2 regions of the Sphingopyxis sp. MWB1 genome follow, and region 1 is predicted to be linked to the other one. Evidence: predicted binding sites of a transcription regulator. Region 1 holds the regulator's gene; the other holds the start of a gene.
The links. The regulator LexA, encoded in region 1, represses DNA repair genes until DNA is damaged. The targets are predictions, from matches to a motif close to GTTCCNCNCTTGTTCT.

Region 1 (4,227 bases):
GCATATGGTCGATGTCGGGGCCAAGCCCGCGACGCAGCGCCGCGCGGTGGCCAGCGGACGCATCACCATGTCGCCCGGCGCCCTCGAAGCGATCCGCAGCGGCAATGCCCCCAAGGGCGATGTGCTCTCCACCGCGCGCATCGCGGGCATCATGGCGGCGAAGCGCACCGCCGACCTCATCCCGCTTTGCCACCCCATCGCGCTCAGCAAGGTCAGCGTCGATTTCGCGTGGGAAGCAGACGGGCTTTCGGTCGCCGCCACCGCCGCCACCACCGGCCCGACGGGGGTGGAGATGGAGGCTCTCACCGCCGCCTCGGCCGCGCTGCTCACCCTTTATGACATGGCAAAGGCGCTCGACCGCGCGATGGTGATCGGCGACATTCGCCTGCTCGAAAAGAGCGGCGGGCGCTCGGGCGACTGGCGCGCCGCATGAGCGGGCTGCTCGCGGTCGAACAAGCCCAGACGCGCCCCCCCCCCCCCCGCCCGCCGCTTCCGCCCGAAGAAATCGCGGTAACTGAAGCCACTGGCCGCTATATTTCAGACCATGTTATAGCAGCGCGCGACCAGCCCGCCGCTCCGCTCTCGGCAATGGACGGCTATGCCATCCGCTTTGCCGATATGCCGGGGCCATGGCGCATCGCGGGCGAAGTCGCCGCTGGCACCGCCCCCACCGCCGCGCTGGCACCCGACGAGGCGATCCGTATTTTCACCGGCGCGATGCTGCCCGCGGGCGCCGACACAGTGATCGTGCAGGAAGATGTCACCGCCAAGGGCAGCGACCTCCTCCTCAGCGGCGAAGGCCCCGGCGCGGCGGGCCGCCATGTCCGCGCGGCGGGCGGCGATTTCCGCACCGGCGACCGGCTGCTTGCACGCGGCACCCGCCTCACTCCCGGCGCCATCGCCGCCGCGATCATGGGCGGCGCCGCGCGCTTCGCCGTCGGCGCCCGCCCGCGCATCGCCATACTCGCGACCGGCGACGAGCTTGTCGCCCCCGGCACGCCCCTCGCCCCCGGCCAGATCCCCGACAGCAACGGCATTATGCTCGCCGCCATGCTCGCCCCGCTCCCCGTCATCCTCGGCGAAAGCCGCCGCGTGCCCGACAGCCGTGCCGCGCTCGCCACCGCGCTGGCAGAGCTTGCCTCCCGCCATGACATCATCGTCACCATTGGCGGCGCATCGGTCGGCGACCATGATCATGTCGCGGGCGCGCTCGCCGATGCGGGCGGCACCCTCGATTTCTGGAAAATCGCCATGCGCCCCGGAAAGCCGCTCATCGCAGGCCGCATCGGCGACGCCGTGCTGCTCGGCCTCCCCGGCAATCCCGCCTCGGCCTTTGTCACTGCGACCTTGTTCCTGCTGCCGCTCGCGCGCCACCTCGCCGGGGCCGCCGATCCGCTGCCCCGCATCCGCCAGGCCCCGCTCGCCGCGCCGCTCGGCCCCGGAAAAGCCCGCCGCGAATATCTGCGCGCGCGCCTCACCGATGATGGCCTTCTGCCCTTCACCAGCCAGGATAGCGGCCAGACGCGCCCGCTGGCCGAGGCTGATGCGCTGCTCATCCGGGAGATCGGCGCTCCCCCGGCGCCCGCAGGCAGCATGGCACCCTATATCGGCATCGCTTGACAAATCGCGCTTCGTTCCACTATCGTTCCCCTTATGTCCGGTAATGGCATCGTGGAGAACGACCAATGTTGACCGCCAAGCAGCATGAGCTGCTCCGCTTCATCCAGCAAAAGCTCGACGACAGCGGCATTTCGCCTTCGTTTGAGGAAATGAAGGAAGCGCTGGGGCTGAAATCCAAATCGGGGATTCACCGTTTGATCAGCGCTTTGGAAGAACGCGGCTTTCTCCGCCGCCTGCCCAATCGCGCCCGCGCGCTGGAGGTGCTGAAGCTCCCCGACGCAGCAAAAGCTCCTGCCCCGGCTGGCGGCAGCGACAATATCGTCCCGCTCCGCAAGCCCGCGCCCGCGCTGCGCCCCGTGGCGGCGAATGATATTATTGAAGTGCCGCTGCACGGAAAAATCGCCGCTGGCGTGCCGATTGAGGCGTTTGAAGATCATGAACAGCTTTCGGTTCCCGCCGCGCTGCTCGGCTCGGGCGACCATTATGCGCTCGAAGTATCGGGCGATTCGATGGTCGAGGCGGGGATTCTCGACGGCGATTATGCGCTGATTCAAAAGGCCGATACCGCGCGCGAGGGGGAAATTGTCGTCGCGCTCGTCGATGGCGAAAATGCCACGCTCAAATATTTCCGCCGCGAAGGCGCGATGATCCGGCTCGATCCCGCCAACAGCGCCTATGAGCCGCAGCGCTACCCCGCCGAACGCGTCATGGTGCAAGGTCGGCTTTCGGGACTGCTTCGTCGTTACCACTAAGTTGCTGGGGGTTGCGCCACGGATGATCGTCGCGCACCCGGTGCGCCGCGACGACCCGCGGCGTCGCGCCCAGATAAAATAAAAGGCCGCCCGTTTCCGCGAGGCTGTCGCGGTCGATGGTCAGCCAGCGCGCGCGGCACGATCGCGGCAGCCAGCGTTCGCTGATCACCACATCGGCCGCGGCGCAGGCCGCCGCCATATCCTCCGCCTCCATCCGGTCGCGGCCATGGGCGACAAGGATGATGCGCGCATTCTCCGCCGCCTCCCCCGCCCCGCTTCGCTGCGCCCAGCGGCAAAGATCACGGTTGCATTCGGCATGGGAAAGCTCGGCCAGCGCCGTCAGCGGTGTGTCGATCCCGGCGGTCTCGGCCATGGCGCTTCGCACATAATCGCCCGCCCGCGCACGCAGCATCGCATAGCTGCCATCGGGCTGCGCCGCGGCAATATGCCGCCCGTCGCCCGTGACGAGCAGATCGGGGCGCGGCTGTAGCAGCAGCGCGCCCATGCCCAGGACGAGCGGCCCCGCGCCCCACCAGCGCCAGCCGCTTCGCCATAACAACATCCACAGTCCGCCCCCGATCGTCAGCGCAAAGCCCCAGGGCGGAAAGCTCGGCAGCGTCGTCACCGCGCCCGGCGCCCCCGCGACGCCATGCGCCAGCATGATGAGCAGGTTGAGCGCAGTTTCCGCCACCCACCAGAAGGGCGCGCCCAGCCCCGCCGCATCGAACAGCAGCGCGAGCGCCTCGGCGGGCATGATGACAAAGGTGGTGAGCGGAATGGCGATGATATTGGCGAGCGCGCCATAAAGCCCTGCCTTGTGGAAATGAAAAAGCGCAATCGGGGTCAGCGCAATCTCGACGACCGCGCCGGTCGCGAACAGCCCGGCAATGCCGCGCCCCAGCCGCTTGATCCGCGCCTCGTCCCGCCGCTCCAGAAAGGCGCGCATGGGGGCGCTTTCGTGGAGCGCGATAATCGCCGTCACCGCCGCAAAGCTCAATTGGAAGCTCGGCCCCGCCAGTGCCTCGGGCCAGAAGAGCATGACGATCAGCGCCCCCGCCGCAACCAGCCGCAGGGTCAAGGCCTCGCGCCCGATCAGAAAGGCGATAAGCACCAGCGTCGCGGCGATAAAACTCCGCAAGGTCGGCACTTCGGCCCCGGCGAGCAAGGTATAGCCGCCTCCCGCAAGCGCCCCCGCCGCCGCCGCGAGCGGCAGCACCAGCCCGGCAAGCGCCAGCCGGCGGCTGAGCGCGAGCAACCGCATCGCGAAAAACATCGCAAAGCCCACGACCGCGGTGACATGCAGCCCGCTGATCGACAACAGATGCGCGAGGCCCGACCGGCGCATCGCTTCCTCATCGGCCTCGTCAATCGCGCCCCGGTCGCCCGTCACCAGCGCCGATGCGACCCCGCCCGCCGACCCCGCCACCTCGCCCTGGATATGCGCGCTCAGCCGCGCGCGAAGCGGCGCTTCGGCCGCGCCCGCCCCCTTGGCGCTGGCAATGTCGCCGAAAATCGTGCCGACGCCGCCTATCCCGTCAAACCAGGCGCGCTGGGCAAAATCATATCCGCCGGGCAGGCTCGCCGATGGCGGCGGCATCAAGCGCGCGCGCAGGCCGATATATTCGCCCGCAACGATGCCCACCGCCTGTTCGCTGCGCGCGGTCAGCCGCAGGCGCGGCGGCAGGTCGGCGCGCGCGATCGGGCGCAGCCACAGCCGTATCTGCCCGCGCGCGGGCAGCGGCTGCACCCGTTCGACCCCGGCGGAAAATTCGGTCGTCACCGGCCAGGCGAGCACTGGCGCCGCGACCCACAGCGCGCGGCCCCAGATCAGCAGCAATCCCGCCGCCATCGCCGC
Region 2 (4,227 bases), 1.4 Mb from region 1:
ATTCAGCGCGGCGATCATCAAGCCGAGCGAATCGAGGCCAAGGTCGGGATCGTCGGGGCGATCATTGACCTGCCCGACGCCGATGATCACGGGAATGCGTTCGGGGTCGGTCATCCGATGTCTCCGTTCGTGTCGAGTGAAGTCGAGACACGCCGAGAGCAAGCGCCAAGTCGAGGGGCATCTCGACTTCCGGCATTCGCCGGAAGTTTATCCTGAGCGCCCGCAGGGCAGTCGAAGGGCTCAAGGCGAACGGAATTGGTATCAACCGTCATTGAATCAGCGCGCTTTCCATTCGGGTTTGCGCTTTTCGGCAAAGGCGCGCGGGCCTTCGCGGGCGTCTTCGCTCTGCATCAGCGCGCTGCGTTCGATGGCATTATGCTCCCACCGGGGGGCATCGGCGGCGGTATGGCCGTGCTGGATGCCGAGCGCGACGCGCTTGGTCACCTGCACCGACAAGGGCGCGTTGGCGGCGATCTTTTCCGCAAGCGCGAGCGCGGTTGGCATCAGGTCGGCGAGCGGGACGACATGGTTGACGAGACCATAGTGCGCGGCGCGCTCGGCGCTGATCGGATCGCCGGTGAACATATGTTCCATCGCGATTTTGCGAGGCAGTTGCTGGACGGGGCGAAAGGCGCCGCCCGCCGCGGCGAACAGCCCGACCTTCACCTCGGGCAGGCCGAACTGGGCATGGTCGGCGGCCACGATAATGTCGCTCATCAGCGCAATCTCGCACCCGCCGCCAAAGGCGAAGCCGTTGACCGCCGCGATGATCGGCTTCGAGATCGGATGCGCGACCATGCCGGCGAAGCCCCACGCCTGCTGTGCGGGATCGTCGGGATAGAGGCTTTCGCCCCGCGACAGCGCGACCAGATCGGCGCCTGCGCAAAAGGCCTTGTCGCCGGCGCCGGTGATGACCACCACGCGGATTTCGGCGTCAGCCTCGGCCTCTTCGAGCGCGGTCCCGATGCCGATGTGGACCGCGGCGTTGACCGCGTTGCGCGCCTCGGGCCGGTTGATCGTGACGATCAACATGTGGCCGCGGCGTTCGGTGAGAATGGTGCTATCGGTCATCGCGAATCTCTCCCTTTCGGGCGAGTATCGCGGGTGGTTGACGTTTACGTCAACTGGAAAGGCTGCCGAACAGGTCTTCGCCCCAGCGAAGGCCAGGCCGCTATCGACGTAGCGCCAGGTTTGTCAGCTGTCCCCGCCTTCGCGGGGACGACGCTATTCAATCAGATCGACTGGCCGGTCTTCGCCCAGTCGGCGAGGAAGCCCTCGATGCCCTTTTCGGTCAGGACATGCTTGAACAGTCCCTTGATCACCGCGGGCGGCGCGGTCATCACGTCGGCGCCGATCTTGGCCGCTTCGAGCACATGGATGCCGTGGCGGACGCTGGCGACCAGGATTTCGGTCCCGAAATCATAATTGTCGTAGATCAGCCGGATGTCGGCGATCAGCTGCATGCCGTCGAAGCCATTGTCGTCGTGGCGGCCGACGAAGGGCGAGACGAAGGTCGCGCCCGCCTTGGCCGCGAGCAACGCCTGGTTCGCCGAGAAGCAGAGGGTGACATTGACCATCGTGCCGTCGCTGGTCAGCGCCTTGCAGGTCTTCAGCCCGTCGATCGTCAGCGGCACCTTGATGCAGACATTGTCGGCGATCTTGCGGAGGACTTCGGCCTCTTTCATCATCGTTTCATGGTCGAGCGCGACGACTTCGGCCGACACAGGACCATCGACGATGGCGCAGATTTCCTTGGTCACTTCCTTGAAATCGCGCCCAGACTTCGCGATCAGCGACGGGTTTGTGGTCACGCCGTCGAGCAGGCCAGTCGCGGCGAGTTCCTGGATGGCGTCGATTTCGGCGGTGTCGGCGAAGAATTTCATGGCGTGGGGCTTTCCTTGGGAAGGTGATTCGGGCTTGAGGATGCCGTAGAACAACGGGCGCGGAATATGAACCATCCGCTCCCGCTTTCGTCATGCCGGACCCTTCGACGCGCTCAGGACAGGCTTGATCCGGCATCCATGCCCGCGGCGCTGCATGGGCCCCCGGATCAAGTCCGGGGGGGCGAAAGGAGGGACGCGGCGAAAGGACTGGCGTTCCATCTTTGTTCCGATTATGCGGAGCCATGGCCAAAGCTAAACGCCAATATGTTTGCCAGAATTGCGGGTCTGCAACCTATCGCTGGCAGGGGCAATGCGCCGATTGCGGCGAGTGGAACACGCTCGTCGAGGAGGCTGCCGAAACCGCCTTTTCGGCGAAGCACGACCTGTCGCGCGGCGGACGCACGCTCACACTGGAATCGCTGGACGCACACAGCGTCATGCCCGACCGGATGCTGTGCGGGATTGCCGAGTTCGACCGCGCGCTGGGCGGCGGTTTCGTTGCGGGATCGGCGACCTTGATCGGCGGCGATCCAGGGATCGGAAAGTCGACGCTGCTGTTGCAGGCGGCGGGGCGGCTCGCGCGTAGCGGCAAGTCGGTCGTCTATATCAGCGGCGAAGAGGCGGCGGCGCAGGTGCGGCTGCGCGCGCAGCGTTTGGGGCTGGGCGATTCGCCCGTCGCGCTCGCGAGCGCGACGTCGGTGCGGGATATCCTTGCGACGCTCGACGGGCGCGGCGCCGATTTCGTCGTGATCGATTCGATCCAGACGATGCACAGCGACCTGATCGACAGCGCGCCGGGCACGGTGAGCCAGGTTCGCGCAAGCGCGCAGGAGCTGATCCGTTATGCCAAGGACAGCGATGCCGCGCTGGTGCTCGTCGGCCATGTTACCAAGGACGGAACGATCGCGGGGCCGCGCGTGCTCGAACATATGGTCGATACGGTCCTGGCGTTCGAGGGCGAGCGCAGCCACCAATATCGCATTCTGCGCGCGGTAAAGAACCGTTTTGGCGGCACCGACGAAATCGGCGTCTTTGCCATGGCCGAGGATGGGCTGGGCGAAGTGTCCAATCCGTCGAGCCTGTTTCTGACCGACCGCAGCCGCGACGTACCGGGGTCGGTCGTCTTTCCTGCGCTGGAGGGCACACGCCCGGTGCTGGTCGAGGTGCAGGCGCTGACCGTGCGGCTGGCGAGCGGGGCGACGCCGCGTCGCGCCGTCGTCGGCTGGGACAGCGGGCGACTGGCGATGGTGCTGGCAGTGCTGGAGGCGCGCTGCGGGCTGCAAATGGGGGCCGCCGAAGTCTATCTGAATATTGCGGGGGGCTATCGGCTGACCGATCCCGCCGCCGATCTGGCGGTGGCGGCGGCGCTGATTTCGGCATTCAGCGAGCGGCCGGTCCCATCGGATGCAATTGTGTTTGGCGAATTGTCGCTTTCGGGCGAAGTTCGCCCGGTGGCGCATGATGCGCTGCGGCTGCGCGAGGCGGCAAAGCTTGGTTTTTCAACCGGATGGGGACCGAAGGGAATGAAATCGGTCAAGGGAATTGGAGTCACGGGCTTTGCCCGGCTCGGCGAACTCGTTGACCTGATGCTCGGTCGCGATTAGCTCGGCTTTATGGGAAGTCTGACCGCTCTTGATATCATCGTGTTGGCGCTTGTCGGCGGCAGCGCGATTCTGGGCTTTTCGCGCGGGCTGGTGCAGGAAGTCGCCAGCCTGATGGCGTGGGTGGCGGCGATTGCCGCCGTGCGCCTGTTTCACCCGGTGGTGACCGACTGGGTGACGCCCTGGGTCGGAACCGAAGGGGGCGGGGCCGTTCTGGCTTTTGTCCTGTTGTTCGGCGGCGCCTATCTGCTCGTGCGCTGGGGTGCGCGGGCGATGGGACGGCGCAGCCGCGCCTCCTTTGTCGGCGGTTTTGACCGGGGGCTGGGCGCGGGCTTTGGCGCGGTGAAGGGGTTGCTGGTGGCAACCGTCGCTTTCATGGGCGTCACCCTGCTTTATGATCTGGGTTATGGCGCGTCGCAGCGTCCGCAATGGCTGGTCGAAAGCCGCAGCTATCCGGCGCTCAACGCCGCGAGCGCGGCACTGAGCAAGGTGGTTGCTGAACGGCGCGACGCGATGCGCGCGGCAGAGGCCGAAGAGGCGGAATGAGCGCCCCCCTTTATAATCGCGACATTTTGGCGCTGGCGGTTGAAACCGCGCGCTATCTGCCGCGACCCGAGGCGCGCCGCCATGCCAGCTTGCGCGCGCCCTTGTGTGGCAGCCGGATATTGCTCGACCTCGACACCGACACGGCGGGCCGGGTCGAGGCGGTGGGCATGCATGTCGAGGCTTGCGCGCTGGGGCAA

Region 2: the regulator LexA is predicted to act here: its motif matches at 2,096-2,111, upstream of radA (DNA repair protein RadA).

The regions. Positions count from the first base shown of each region.
Region 1 is NZ_JQFJ01000002.1:77,211-81,437, reverse strand. It holds gene moaC (cyclic pyranopterin monophosphate synthase MoaC) at 1-433, shown strand, start outside; gene JV18_RS0101215 (molybdopterin molybdotransferase MoeA) at 430-1,620, shown strand; gene lexA (transcriptional repressor LexA) at 1,686-2,372, shown strand; gene JV18_RS0101205 (ComEC/Rec2 family competence protein) at 2,326-4,227, opposite strand, start outside.
Region 2 is NZ_JQFJ01000002.1:1,442,836-1,447,062, reverse strand. It holds gene JV18_RS0107470 (acetyl-CoA acetyltransferase) at 1-114, opposite strand, end outside; gene JV18_RS0107465 (enoyl-CoA hydratase-related protein) at 277-1,071, opposite strand; gene fsa (fructose-6-phosphate aldolase) at 1,233-1,883, opposite strand; gene radA (DNA repair protein RadA) at 2,126-3,487, shown strand; gene JV18_RS0107450 (CvpA family protein) at 3,497-4,030, shown strand; gene JV18_RS0107445 (iron-sulfur cluster assembly scaffold protein) at 4,027-4,227, shown strand, end outside.